DNA from 2 places in the uncultured Salinisphaera sp. genome. Region 1 is predicted to be linked to the other one. Evidence: riboswitches for the same ligand, from Rfam matches in the RefSeq annotation. Region 1 holds a riboswitch; the other holds the start of a gene.
What was found. Region 1 has a riboswitch for glycine ahead of gcvT (glycine cleavage system aminomethyltransferase GcvT). Riboswitches for the same ligand answer to the same signal wherever they lie in the genome.

Region 1 (7,392 bases):
TCGCGCAGGCTGGGGTCGATCTCATCAAACAGATCGTCGATGTGATCGACGCCGATCGTTGCCAGCATCGACTGGATATCGTCTTCGGTATGCGGAATGAAAGGCATGGGTCCTCGCAGAACTTGAATACGGCCGGCTGCTTGCAAGCGCCAGGCAAACCCCCGGCGCTTGCCGTGACCGCTAGTCTTCCTCTTCTTCGACGATGCCTTCGTAGGCATCGGCATCGAGCAGTTTCTCGACCTGTTCCGGATCGGAAACCGTCATCTTGAACAGCCACCCTTCGCCAAACGGATCTTCGTTGACCAGCTCCGGCGAATCCTCGAGTTGTTCGTTGATCTCGGCGATTTCGCCGTCGAGCGGCGCATAGATATCCGAGGCCGCCTTGACCGATTCCACCACGGCCACCGCATCGCCGGCGCCCACCTTGGTACCGGCGTCGGGCAGTTCGACGAATACCAGGTCGCCGAGCGAGGACTGCGCATAGTCGGTGATGCCGACCGTGCAGGTGCCGTCGCCGTCGTAGTCGATCCATTCGTGGGTCTTGGTATAGGACAGATCCTTGGGTACTTCGCTCATGGGGCTCCCCTTGCAGCAGGTTGGCGCGGTGCGCGCGATGGTTCGGTGGATTAAAGGCTACTGAGAAAAACGCTCAGTCGTCGAGGCGGCTCTCGCCATTACGCACGAACGGATAGCGAACGATGCGCGCAGGCTGCCACTTGCCGCGCAAACACACTTCGACGCTGTGTTCCCAATCGGCGGGCACTCGGGCGAGCGCGACCGAGCACGACAACGTCGGCGCATAGCTGCCGCTGGTGATTTTGCCCTCGGCATGTTCTTCCTCGACATCGCTGTCGACGGCACGCACCGCGGTCTTGCTGCGCATCACGCCACGCCCTTCCAGCACCAGCCCAACCAGCTTTTGGTCGACGCCCTGTGCGCGCATGTGCTCCAGCGCCGAGCGGCCAACAAAATCGCGCTCTTCGGGCTTGAAGGCCACGGTCCAGGCCAGGCCCGATTCCAGCGGGGTGCGGTCTTCGTCCATATCCTGGCCATAAAGATTCAGGCCCGCTTCCAGGCGCAGCGTGTCGCGCGCGCCCAGGCCGATGGGCGCTACGCCCTTGTCGCGCAGCGTCTTCCATGCGTTCACGGCCTCGTCGGCCGGTAGTACGAGCTCGAAACCGTCTTCGCCGGTATAGCCGGTGCGCCCGATCGAGCGATCATCCTGCGCGACCACGCGAAACGGCTTTAGCTTGAGCGCAGCGGCCTTCAAATCGTCGTCGAACAGCTCGGCGGCGATGTCGCGCCCGCGCGGGCCCTGCACGGCGATAATGGCCAGATCCTGGCGGTGCTCGATCGACACGTCGTAATCGCGGGCCTGACTGCCGATCCAGGCCAGATCCTTTTCCGTGGTCGCTGCATTGACCACGACGCGATACAGATCGTCACTCAGGTGATAGACGATGAGATCGTCGATCACGCCGCCGCGGGTGTTGAGCATGCAGGTATAGAGCGCGCGCCCGGCCTCGTCGATCTTGGCCACGTCATTGGCCAGCAGCCAGCGCAGGAATTCGCGCGACTCTCGACCGCGGATATCGACGACGGCCATATGCGACACGTCGAACATGCCCACGCTCTCGCGTACGGCGTTGTGTTCGGAGATCTGGGAGCCGTAGTCGATCGGCATGTCCCAGCCGGCGAAATCCACAAGCTTGGCGCCGTCGGCGACATGTGCGTCATAGAGCGGGGTGCGTTTGGCCATGACAATCTCTTTGCAGATGAATCAACAGAATACGGGCCGGCCCGGGCTTTCGCCTGCCGCCCCTCTGTCCTGGCACCTGAGAGATTCGCCCCTTCGGTGAGCCGTGGTTCACACGACTGCTCTCCAGAGTCGATCAAGCCGGCGCGTCATGACGCCGGCGCGCGCGTGGTTCGGGTACCTGAGCGTTTCCGGGCGGAAATTTGCGCCTTCGGTGACGGGCGATGGCCCGTTCTCTCCCACGCGGTTATTGACCGTGGCCTCGACTATACCGGCGCGATCCATACAGGCCAAGCGTCGGCCCCGGAACCGCTTTTCACTGCAAAATACAGGCGTTTTGCGTTATTGCAGCAGCCGCGGGCCGTTGTCGGACAGACCCACCGCATGGTGAATCATGATCTGGCGAACCGGGGCAAGGTTCGCTGCCGCCGCGATCGCGCTCTGGCGCAGGTTGCGCAGCAAGGGGTTGGCGCTGCCATAGACGCGTTTGAAGGCGTCGGTGATGCCCAACATCATCAGGTTCTCGGCCATGCGCGCACGCTGATAGCGGCGCAGGTAGGTCATGTCGCCGGCATCGCGACCGGCCGCGCGCCCGGCTTCGAGCGCTTCGACCATGCCCGCCACGTCGAGAAGGCCAAGGTTGACCCCCTGACCCGCCATCGGGTGCACCACATGCGCGGCATCGCCGGCCAGCGCCACCCGCGGACGACAATATTCGCGGGCATGCTGGAGCTTGAGCGGGAAGGACGCCCGCCGATCCATATGCTCGATTTCACCCAGCACATGCCCGCTGGCTTCGCTCAGGCGTGCACGAAACGTCTCGTCGTCGAGTTCGGCAAGCTCCGCGGCGAGCGCATCGTCGGCGTGCCAGGCGAGCGAGCAACGACCGTCCGAAAGCGGCAGAAACGCCACCGGCCCGGTTTCGGTAAAGCGCTGCCAGGCGATATGGCGATGATGCCGCGCCGGGGTGACCGTACCGACGGTACAACGCTGGCCGTACGACCAGCCCGTGGTTTCTATGCCGGCCGCTGCCCGCACCGGGGAATTCGCGCCTTCCGCGCCAACCACGAGCGCCGCGCTCACGGTCGTTCCGTCGTCGAGACGCAGTCGGGCGGCATCCGGGTCGAAGGCCAGGCTTTCCATCTTCGCCGGGCAGTAGATATCGACATCGGTGAGCGCCTGCCACGCGCTGTCGACGATCAGGTTGTTTTCGACGATATGCCCGAGCTCGGGCAGCCCCACCGCGGTATGTTCGAGAAACAGCTCGCTGGCGCCGCCGGCCTCCCAGACCTTCATGCCGGTGAACGCGCAGCAGCGCCGGCGCTCGACCGAGGCCCACAGGTCGAGATTCTCGAGTACGCGCCGCGTGCCTGGCGCAATCGCCGACACGCGCAGCCCGTAGTCCTGGCTGGTATCGAAACGCGGCGGGCGTTTGGCTTCGACCAGTGCCACCGAGAAATCGGCACGCGACAGCGCCACCGCGAGCACGGCACCGACCATGCCGCCGCCGACGATGGCCACGTCATAACGCGGATTGTGACTACTCATGAGCTTGCCTTGCGAATACGCGCCGGGGCCAGGGCCAGCCCCATGCTGCGCCGGGCCATGTCGTCGCGAATCGACGGCATCAGCGACAGACCGAACAAACCCGCGCCGCGGGCATGGTCGAGCATGGGAATACGGTTGGAAAACAGGCGCACGATGGCGTCGGTGAAATTGGCCACGCGATGCTGGTCCGGGCGCCGAGCCTCGGCCCAGGCGGCCAACAGATCGCCGTCGCCGGGATCGAAATCGGGATTGGCGGCGAGGCGCTCGCGCAGCATCGCGGCCAGCAGCAGCGCATCGCGAATCGCCAGATTGAACCCCTGGGCGGCCGCCGGATGCAGGGCATGGCCGGCATTGCCGATAAGCACGGCGCGATCGACCGCGGCCCGGTCGCACAGCACCCGCGCCAGCGGATAGCTGCCGCGCGGCCCGGCCAGCTTGAGCTGGCCCAGACGCTGGCCGAAGGCCGCCTGCAGGCCGTCGATGAATTCGTCATCGCTGACCGCGCACATCTGCTCGGCGCGTTCGCTGGGCAGCGTCCATACCGCGGCACAGCTGGCCCGTGTACAGGGCAGCAGGGCCACCGGCCCGTCCGGGGTGAAGCGCTCGTAGGCACAGCCGCCGTGGGCGCGTTCGGGCTCTACGAAGGTAACGATGGCACGCTGCTGATAATCGTCGGTGCGCGCGCCGATACCCAGCGCGCCGCGTACCGAGGATTGCGCGCCGTCGGCGCCGACCAGCAGGCGGGTACTCAATGTCCGGCTTTCGCCGTCGCCGACCGCACAGGTCAGTTCGATGCGTTCGCCCGCGGCGTCGCGGGTGAGCGATTTGAAGCGTGCCGGGGCAATCACATCCACCTGGCTCATCTGCGCCAGCCGGGCGCGCAGCGCCTCGATCATGGTGAGGTTGGGCAACACATAGCCCAGTGCCGGCAGATCGTAGTCGGCGGCATTCACCCGCACGCTGCCGAAACGGCCCTTTTGGGATACGTGCAATCGTTTGATGGGCGCGGCGTCGTGGGCGATATCGGCCCACAGATCCAGCGCCTCGAACATCCCCCGGGTACCGGCCGCGATCGCGGTGGTGCGCGCTTTCATGTTCTCGTCGGCCGGCGCATCGAAGGCCACGGCCTCGACCAGCGCGATTTTCAGCCCGGTATCGGCCAGCGCGCAGGCAAACGTCGCGCCGGCCAGGCCACCGCCCACTACGGCAATGTCGTACTCGCCGCTCACGGGGTTTCGCTCCGATAGGGTTTGGCCATCAATGCCTCGATCTCGTCGGCGTCCTTGGGCACGTCGGCCGTGAGCACTTCACAGCCGGTTTCGGTGATGACGATATCGTCCTCGACCCGGATACCGATATCCGCAAAGCGCGACGACGGGTTGTCCTGGCCCCGGACATACAGTCCGGGCTCCACGGTCAGCGCCATGCCGGGTTCGAGCAGGCGCCATTCTCCATCCACTTTATAGTCGCCCACGTCGTGGACGTCCATGCCCAGCCAGTGGCTGGTGCCGTGCATGAAATAGGCGCGGTAGCTTTCGGCGGCGATGACCTCGTCGACCGTACCTTCGAGCAGGCCGACATCAATCAGCCCCGCCACCAGCACTCTTAGCGCCGCCTGGTGGACGGCGTTCATCGGCTGGCCGGGTCGGGCGGCCTCGATCGCGGCCCGGTTGGCCGCGAGCACGATGTCGTAAAGCTCGCGCTGGGCATCGGAAAAACGCCCGTTCACCGGAAAGGTGCGGGTGATATCGCCGGCATAGCCGCGATATTCGGCGCCGGCATCGATCAACACCAGGTCGCCGTCGGCCATGGGCGCGCTGTTTTCGATGTAGTGCAGCACGCAGGCGTTCTCGCCCGCCCCGACAATGCTCGGATAGGCCCAGTGCATGCCGTCGCTTTCGAAGGTGTAATGCAGCACGGCGGCGAGCTGATACTCGTACATGCCGGGACGTACCGCCTGCATGGCCGCGCTGTGCGCACGCGCCGAGGTGGCAGCCGCCTGGCGCATGAGTGCGACTTCGTGTTCGGACTTGCGCAGGCGCATGTCGTGGAGCAGGCCGTCGAGGGCCACGATTTCGCGCGGCGGCACGCCGCCCCGCCCCTGGCTGCGCATACCGCCGAGCTGATCGAGCACGCTCTGCTCGAATTCGGGATGCGTGCCGAAAGACAGATAGAGCCTGCGACGGCCGTCCAGCAGACGCGCGAGCCAATCCTCGAATTCGTGGATGGCAAAGGCCTGATCGGCGCCGTAGTCGGCCATGGCGCCGTCCGGACCGGCCCGCCGGCCGATCCAGACCTCCTGATCGGCGTTGCGGGCACGACAGAACAGGATGTAATCCCCGGCCTCGAAGCCGGGCGCGATCACCGCGATCGCCTCGGGCTCGCAGAAGCCGGTCAGATAGCGAAAATCGCTGTTCGGCCGATAGGGATAATCGACATCGTTATTGCGGTTGCGCTCGGGGGTGGCCGCGATCATCGCCACGCCATCCGGGCCCACGATATCCGCGATGCGCGCACGACGGGCTGCATGAATCGCCGGCTCGTCGCTGTGCTGCAGATGCGATTGGTCTCTCATCCGATCCCTCGTCCAAGCCTTTCAAGAAAACAAACCGAACCCGTCATCGCGATTGCTAGTGCAGCGACTCGCGCCGCGTGGGCCCTTCGCGCCCGGGCTGAAGCTCGAGGAAGACCATCTGTACGCCGACCCGCACGTATTCCACCAGCTCGGCATAGTCGGCTTCGGCCGATTCGTTGTCCGCGTCTTCGGCGGTCAGGCCCGCGCGCGACAGCTCGGTGAGGTCGTTGACCACCTCGCGGACTTCGCCGGAGAGGTTGTTGATATCGAAGCTGCCGTCGGCGCTCAGGCCATAGAGAAAACCGGCACACCAGCGTGCGAGCGCCTGCACGCGCCGTTCCAGATCGACATCGTCGGCCGGCAGCAGTGGCTGAAAACTCAGGTCCGGATCGAACAGGCCTTCCAGGGTCATCTCGCGCAGCGCGTCCAGCGCGCCTTCGATCTTGTCGTTCTTGACGTCTTCGACCGCGCGCGCGCCGCTGATTTCGTTATCGACACAGAGCATGCCGGTGAGCGTGCCGTGCACCTCGCCCGGCGTCTGTACCGACTCGGCCTGGGTCAGGCCTATCTGGAGGGCATCGAAGATGTTGTTCTGGCTGTTGCCTTGGCTCATGTCGCGCTGCTTTTTTGCAATACGCCATGGTAGCAAAGCCGACTATTGACCCGGCGCATCGAAGTTCGTGGGCGACTGTGCTTGGCCGGACCTTGGCCGGGCTGGGGCGCCGCCCTCGTATCAGCCCCCGGCCTCTAAACAACGCCCAGGCAGCAGAAATAGATGAGGTTATAGAAGGCATGCACGCTCGCCGGCGACCAGAGCCTGGCATGCCGTTCCCAGAGCACGCCGAATACGAGCGCGGGGAAAAAAGTCGCCAGCGCCCAGGCCGGCGGATGGGCCAACAGATGCGCGCCGGCAAACAGCACGGCAGTCAGGAGATTGGCCGCGCTCAGCGGCCCCCAGCGCCTGCGCATACGGCCACGCAGCCAGTCGTGCACGCCGAGCCGAAACACTATTTCTTCGAGCAGGGGCAGTACGACGACCGCCAAGACGAAGACCTGTGTGCCCGGCCAGCGCAGTAGAAACTGCGCTGGCGTGGCGAGCGTGATCAGCCAGAGAGCGGGCACGGCGGCGACAAGCGCCGCCGCATAAACCGGGTCGCCCCAGGGGGATCGCGGTGTCGGCTCAGACGAGCCGACGACGGCGACCCACCCCAACCGCGGCCGCTGCGAGCAGCAGGACCCAGAGCGGGTCGAAACGACCTTCGCCGGTCAGCGTACAGCCGCCGCCGCTGCTGCCGCTGCTGCTGTCCGAACTTGAAGAACCACCCGTGCTCACCACCGGTTCGGTGACGGGTTCGGCAGGTTCTTCCTCGGTGTCGTCGTCAGGCTCGGCGATGGCCTGATCGGCCTCGTCCGGGCAACGCGCGCCGTTAGCCAGCGTCCAACCGATGTCTTCAAGCACGCAGGTGGTCAGACCGATGCCGCTGGCGACATTGTCGTTGCCGGTGGCAAAAGG
Region 2 (7,392 bases), on a different contig from region 1:
ACTGCTGGCGGGCGGCACCCTTGTTCGAGCTCTTGGGCGTTTGTGCGCCCATGTCGCGCGGGCCTGCACCGCGATCGGCCTTGCTGCTCGGCGCCAGCATCAGCGGCTCGTCGCCCTGGGCCAAGTAGGCAAGCGCTGCGGCCAGTTCTTCGGGCTCGACGTTGTGTTCGGCGCGATACTCTTCGAGCAGTTCGCGAAACGGCTTGAGCTTGCCTTCGGCCAGCGTGACCGAAATGCGCTGCTTGAAACGGGCTACGCGCTGCTCGTTGACCTCGGCGATGCTCGGCAGATCCATCGGCTCGATGGCCTGACGGGTGGCACGTTCGATCGCCTTGAACAGATGCTTTTCGCGCATGGTCACGAACAGGATCGCATCGCCCTCGCGACCGGCCCGCCCGGTGCGTCCGATACGATGCACATAGGCCTCGGTATCGTGGGGGATATCGAAATTGATCACGTGGCTGATGCGTTCCACGTCGAGCCCGCGCGCGGCCACGTCGGTGGCAACAATGATGTCGAGCTGCCCGTTCTTGAGCTTGGCTACCGTACGCTCGCGCTGATTCTGGGCAATATCGCCGTTGAGCGCGGCACAGGCATAGCCACGCGCCGACAGGCGCTCGGCGAGTTCGTCGGTCGATTTCTTGGTGCGTGCGAACACGATCATCGCATCGAAAGGCTCGGCTTCGAGCAACCGCGTGAGCGCATCGAGCTTGCTCGTGCCGCCGCCGACGATCCAGTAGCGCTGGCGGATATTGACCGCCGTGGTGGTCTTCGTCTGGATGGTGATTTCCTGCGGCTCGCGCAGGTGGGTCTTGGCGATACGGCGGATCGCGCTCGGCATGGTGGCCGAAAACAGTGCGACCTGACGTTGCGCCGGCGTGTGCTCGAAGATCCATTCCACGTCTTCGATGAAGCCCATGCGCAGCATCTCGTCGGCTTCGTCGAGCACCATCCAGTCGAGCCCGTCGAGCTTGAGCGTGCCGCGCTTGAGATGATCCATCACCCGGCCCGGCGTGCCCACGACCACGTTCACGCCGCGCTTGAGCGCTGCAAGCTGCGGGCCATAGCCCTGTCCGCCGTAGATAGGCAACACGTGAAAGCCCGGCATATGCGCGGCATAACGCTGAAACGCTTCCGCGACCTGGATCGTGAGTTCGCGCGTGGGTGTAAGCACCAGCGCCTGTGGTCCCTTGCCACCTTTGCCACGTTCCGGCAGGCCGGAAAGAATGGGCAGCGCAAAGGCCGCGGTCTTGCCGGTACCCGTCTGGGCCTGGCCCAGCACGTCCTTGCCTTCGAGCAAGGGCGGAATGGTCGCGGCCTGGATCGGCGACGGCGTTTCGTAGCCGACATCGGCCAGCGCTGCCATCACGGCATCGGATAAAGCCAGATCGCTGAAGGCGATCTGCGGGGATTCATTTTCGGTAGGGACGGACATGCATAGCCTGAAGGCACGGGCGCGGACGCGCGCCCGAAGAAACACTGCGCCAGAACGGCGCGGGCAACTATTCTACCCGTTATTCACCGTCGTCGGTCCCTGTTTTTCGGTTGCCGCGTCATCGACGATCGCCGCAATCGAATCGGCGGTGAGCGCTGACAGCGTCCAGCCCAGGTGGCCGTGCCCGGTGTTGTAGAACACGTTCGGTGCGCGCCCGGCCCCGACCCGCGGCATCATGTTCGGCATCATCGGGCGTAGCCCGGCCCAGGGCACCACCTGACGGGTCTTGACGTCGGGAAAGCACTGTTTCACCCACTCGACCAGTGGCGCAATACGGTCGGCGCGAATATCGCGGTTGAATCCGTTGAACTCGGCGGTGCCGGCCACACGAAAGCGGTCGTCGCCCAGACGCGCACAAACGAGCTTGGTTTCGTCATCGAGCAGGCTCACCTCGGGCGCGCCCTGTTTCGATGCCTCGTCTTCCAGATTCACGGTAATCGAATAACCCTTCACCGGATAAACGTTGACCCGGTCGCCCAGCTGCGAGGCGATCTCGCGGCTGCCGGTGCCGGCACAGACCACCACCCCGTCGAAATCGAGCGTCACCCGGTCTTCGGGCGTGTCGTTGTCACAGGCCGCTATCGTCACCCTGCGACCGTCGGTCTTGAGGCTTTCTACGGTGTTGTTGTAACGAAACTGCACGCCCTGCGCCTGCGCGGCCCGGGCCAGCCCCTGGGTGAACTTGTGAATATCGCCGCTGGAATCGCTTTCCGTGAAGAAGCCGCCGTAATACTCGCCGGCCAGCGCGGGCTCGATTGCACGCATCTCGTCGGGTGTGACCGGCTGCCGCTCGAGCCCGCCTGCCGCCAGCAGCTTCGAGACTTTCTCGGCGTGCCGATAGCCGGCCCGATTACGATAGATATGCAGGATGCCTTTTCGCTTGACGTCGAAATCGATGTTTTCACGCTCCGCCCAGGAGAATAGAAACTCACGCGCCTCGATCGCCATTCGTGCGGTTTCGGTGGTATTGCGCCCGTACTGTGGAATGGCGCCAATGAATTCCAGAAACCATGAGAGCTTGTGCCAGGAAGGTTTCGGGTTGACCAACAAGGGTGCGTCGCTGCGAAACATCCATTTCATGCCCTTGAAGACCATTGGCCAGTGATTCCAGACCTCGGCGTTCGAGGCCGACAGCTGGCCGCCGTTGGCGAACGAGGTTTCCATCGCCGCATAGCGATTGCGGTCGAAAAGGGTCACGGTATAGCCGCGGCGGACCAGAGCGTAGGCCGTGGTGACCCCGGTGATTCCGCCGCCGATGATTGCTATATGGTTCATATGCCTTTATCCGGTGGTGTCGTGCGTGGATGCCCTGCACTCGTGCAGGTGCCGCCCCTTCCGTCACTTGGACCTGAGAGATTCACCCACGGCATTGTCACCGTGTGCTTGCTCCTTCGGTGCACGCCGGCCCAGCGGCCGCGCGACTCTTCGGATATGGCCGCGATAACGGTCCTTGGTGCCTGAGAGTTTCCGGGGCGGTTGCTCCTTCGGCGCCGGCGCCGTGCGCCGATCTCTCCCGCTATCGCGTTGATGTTCTAGACCTGTCGGTTGGCTTTTGGCCTGGACATGACGTCGCCCGCGACGATGTTCAAGATCGGGCGTGCTTACTTGGCAAGATACCACGAGCAATCCCCATGCCAACACTCCCCGAACGCCACCGCGCAAGGCATCGCGCCGCGCTCTGTACCGAGTGACGATGCGCCATACAGGATATATCCATCCGTACGCACGACCCTGGCCTGTCTGGTGTCCGTGACGGCGCCGGGCCAGGCACGACCAGCGCCGGGCATCGACTGGAAAACCCCGGCAGGCCTCATCTCGTCGTTAAAGGGTCAGGGCGTCGTAGCCGTCGGCACGTATCTTCTTAGGCAGCTGCCCGTCTTTCATTTTCCATGACTTCGCAGGCGTTGGACGCGGCGTGCCTGGTTTCACGTATGCCTGTTATCAGCCGGACGGTTACGAACAGGCCGAAGCGTCATGGGGGCCGTGCGAAGTATCGACATCAACCGACAACGCGATTACGCCCTTCGGCCTTGGCCTGGTACAGACGACGATCGGCTTTGGAGAAAAGCGTTCTGAAATCCATGCCGTCGCGCCCCAGTTCGGCGATACCGATGCTTACCGACATCGGAATATCCTTACCGCGGTAGCGGAACGGCCGGTCGCGAACGAGATCGCGCAGGTCGACGGCGATCCGGCGCGCATGTTCCAGATCCACATCGGACAAGAGAATCCCGAACTCCTCGCCGCCCAGCCGGCCGGCGACGTCGGTCTGGCGAATGCGCGAGGCCAGCAGTTCAGCAACGAAGCACAGCGCCATGTCGCCGGCATCGTGACCATAGTCGTCGTTCACGCGTTTGAAATGATCGAGATCGACGACCAGCATCGCGAGCGGAATTTTCTGGCGCAGATAGCGCTGGCGTTCGCGCGCGAAGACTTCGCGAAAACGCGACCGGTTGGCGAGCCCCGTCAGCGGGTCGGCAAGCGCGAGCGCACGCAGTTCGTGCTCGGTCTTTTCCCGGCTGGCTTCGTAGATATACGAAAAGCCGAGAATGGAGCCCGTGCAAAGCACCACGTTGACGACACTCAGATACCCGATCCAGCCGCCCCAGATACCGTGCTTGTACACAAAGATCGCGCCCGCACAGCCTATGAACAGTAGTGCTACCCACAACCCCTGCCATCGTCCCAACAGAAGATGCGACAGCAAAGGCACGAGAAAGACCCATATGAACACGGTAACGCCGGTTGCCCCTGTCCATAACGACAGCATCATGACGATAAAGAACGGGACCACGAACAGAACGTTGGTGACGGGTGCCCGCTCTGTTTCATGCACCACATAAAGCAGGAGCGCGGCGTACGCGACCAGGCACAGTTCGGCCACCGCAAGCCAGCGGTAGCCGAGGTAGAAATGAAGGCCGGCATAGCCGAGCACGGCCGAGCAGGTAAACCACAGCAGCGCGGTGAATACGGTGCGCTGGTAGGGGCGTACCTCTGCGGGCCGATCGCGTTTGAGAAAAAGGTTTTTCATTGGCGGTGCTGCGGCAGCCGAATGTACCCGCACGCCGCAACCGCGAAAACCACCCCCATTTAGACCCCGTCTCTCATGTCTTGTCGTGGAGGGATCGCCCGCGCCGCGCCTGCCAGGCTTTACGCAAGACGCCGCACCTTATCCCTCGCACTGATTTTTTTACGACGCATCCGGACCGCTTCAGCGTTCTCGTTATAAATCGAAAACCAGGCTATGTCGATGACCCAGGCCGGGCGCCGAGCCTCCCCCAAGCCGGAGCATATCCGCAATGCGCACCGCAGTATCAAAGGGCGCGCGGCGCGACCCGGCGAAAACCCCGCGTTTTCCGACACCTGCCTGTTGTAGCGCCCGTGACCCCTGGCGATTGAAGGTATGCGCATCGCGCATCCTGCGCTGTGTCGGTGTTGTTGCCTTCGCGCACTGATAACATTCGTGCCACGCTCTTACGCATCGTGTAACTTTGGCAGCTCTAGCCCGCGCCATCGACTACAAAGGACGACGCGAACCCATGATTACCGCTGATGAAGCACTGGAACGTTTGAAGCTCGGTAACCGCCAGTTCGTCGATAACATCGAGACTGCCGAAACCTTGAGCAAGCATGCCCGCCCGGCTGAACTGGTTGCCGAACAAAAACCGCTCGCGATAATCCTGGGGTGTTCCGATGCACGCGTGCCTGCGGAAATCGTGTTCAACCAGGGCCTGGGCGATCTGTTCGTGATTCGCGTGGCGGGTAACGTCGTTGCGCCGTCCCAGATTGGTAGCATCGAATTCGCGGCCGCGCAGTTCGGCACCCCGCTGGTCGTTGTGCTCGGGCACACGCAATGCGGTGCGGTCACGGCCACGCTCGACGAACTCCAGCAGCCGAACGAAAACCAGTCGCGCAACCTGCGTTCGATCGTGGATCGCGTGCGCCCGTCCGTGGAAAAACTGCTCAAGGGGGATCTCGCCGGAGATCGCCATGCGCTCATCCACGCGGCCGTACGCGCCAACGTTGCCCGCTCGGTCAAACGCCTGCGGCACGGTTCGGACATCCTGGAGCAGCTGCTAACACAAGGTCAGCTCAAGATCGTCGGCGCCGAATACGCGATCGAAACCGGCAAGGTGACGTTCCTCGACGACGTGGTCGACGGATAGCCCGGTATCGCCCGGCCCCGGGCGATAGTAAAACGCCCGGGGCCTCGATCACGCGTTCATGCCCATTTGCGGCTTTCGCCGCGGTGGCGCGTCAGCCCAGCTGATCGAGCGCGGCCACGAAACGCCCGGCACAGGCGTTTACGTCGTAGAGCTTGTCCAGACCGAACAGGCCGACACGAAACGACCGGAAATCGTCGCCCTCGCCGCACATCAGCGGCACGCCCGCAGCGATTTGTACGCCGGCTTCGACGAAGCGCTTGCCGGATTGGATATCTGCGTCTTGCGTATAGCTGACCACCACACCCGAAGCCTGGAAGCCGGGTGCGGCCACACTGGCGAAACCACGGGCTTCGAGTGCTTCGCGTATCTTGCCGCCCAGCTCGAGCTGGCGTTCACGGGCGTGCTCGAAACCCAGCGTACGGGTTTCGCCCATCATCGCCAGCAGCCGGGTCAAACCGTCGGTGGGCATGGTGGCATGATAGGCATGGCCCCCGTCTTCGTAGGTTTCCATGATCTGCAGCCACTTGCGCAGGTCGCAGGCATAGCTGCTGCTCGTGGTGGCCTCGATACGCTGGCGCGCGCGTTCGCTGAGCATCACCATCGCGCAGCACGGCGAGGCACTCCAGCCTTTTTGCGGCGCGCTGATGAGCACATCGATACCGCAGGCCTGCATATCCACCCAGTGCGTGCCCGATGCAATACAGTCGAGCACGAACAGACCGTCGACGGCATGTACCGCCGCGGCCACCGCGCTTAGATAGTCGTCGGGCAGCAGCATGCCGGCCGACGTCTCCACATGGGGTGCGAACACCACCGCCGGACGCTCTGTCTCGATGCGTTCTACCACCTCGGCGATAGGTGCCGGCACAAACGGTGCCTGGGCCCCTTCGTGCTGTCGCCGTGCACACAGCACGGTGGTCGAAGCCGGGATGTCGCCCATGTCCATGATCTGTGTCCAGCGATAGCTGAACCAGCCGTTGCGGATGACCAGGCAATGCGCATCGCCGGCGAACTGGCGGGCCACGGCTTCCATGCCAAAGGTGCCGCTACCCGGCACGACCACCGCCGAGTGGGCGTTGTAGACCTGCTTGAGCACGCCCGAAACCTCGGTCAGCACATGCTTGAAGCGCGCCGACATATGATTGAGCGCGCGGTCGGTATAGACCACCGAATATTCCAACAAACCATCGGGATCCACGGCTGTTTCTGCCTGCGTCATGGCGCACATCCTGTTGTTGTTTCGGCCTTGAGCCCGCTACTTTGGCATAAAACCACCCCCGACAAGCAGGCGCTTGAAACCGGAACGCTTAGGGGGCTTATGCTGTGGTCCATGCGAAACGGATATTGGTCATGAACCTGCTGGCCCACCTACTGCTTGCAGAACGCAGCGATACGTCGTTCGCCGGCCAGATTCTCGGCGACGAGATCAAGGGTCGCCTGGACGATCGTTTCCTGCCCCGCGTACGCCATGGCATTCGCCTGCACCGCGCGATCGACGGCCACAGCGACGCCCACGACGGGCACCGACGCCTGCGTAATCGCTTCCACCCACCGCAGCGGCGTTATGCAGGTATTCTCGTTGATATCGGCCTCGACTACGCCCTGGCGCGGCACTGGGGCGATTTCCATCCCGACTCGCTCGAGAGCTTTGCCCGCCGGGCACAGCAGCGCGTCATGGCTGAGTGGCCCTCCAACGCGCCCTTCAGCCGGATGCGCCTGCGCGGGCTAGGG

Region 2: another riboswitch for glycine. It lies ahead of ABNU97_RS03185 (D-amino acid dehydrogenase); the one in region 1 lies ahead of gcvT (glycine cleavage system aminomethyltransferase GcvT).

The regions. Positions count from the first base shown of each region.
Region 1 is NZ_CAXGSH010000004.1:438-7,829, forward strand. Features, by position in the region: partial or broken gene ABNU97_RS01400 (glycine dehydrogenase) at 1-107, opposite strand, end outside; gene gcvH (glycine cleavage system protein GcvH) at 181-576, opposite strand; gene gcvT (glycine cleavage system aminomethyltransferase GcvT) at 650-1,759, opposite strand; glycine riboswitch at 1,814-1,896, opposite strand; glycine riboswitch at 1,916-2,008, opposite strand; gene ABNU97_RS01415 (UbiH/UbiF/VisC/COQ6 family ubiquinone biosynthesis hydroxylase) at 2,099-3,304, opposite strand; gene ubiH (2-octaprenyl-6-methoxyphenyl hydroxylase) at 3,301-4,533, opposite strand; gene pepP (Xaa-Pro aminopeptidase) at 4,530-5,879, opposite strand; gene ABNU97_RS01430 (UPF0149 family protein) at 5,935-6,492, opposite strand; gene mrtJ (JDVT-CTERM system glutamic-type intramembrane protease) at 6,627-7,001, opposite strand; gene ABNU97_RS01440 (JDVT-CTERM domain-containing protein) at 7,060-7,392, opposite strand, start outside.
Region 2 is NZ_CAXGSH010000010.1:9,319-16,710, forward strand. Features, by position in the region: gene ABNU97_RS03180 (DEAD/DEAH box helicase) at 1-1,435, opposite strand, end outside; gene ABNU97_RS03185 (D-amino acid dehydrogenase) at 1,508-2,770, opposite strand; glycine riboswitch at 2,930-3,021, opposite strand; gene ABNU97_RS03190 (GGDEF domain-containing protein) at 3,495-4,526, opposite strand; gene ABNU97_RS03195 (carbonic anhydrase) at 5,035-5,661, shown strand; gene ABNU97_RS03200 (aminotransferase class V-fold PLP-dependent enzyme) at 5,753-6,880, opposite strand; gene ABNU97_RS03205 (ACP phosphodiesterase) at 7,012-7,392, shown strand, end outside.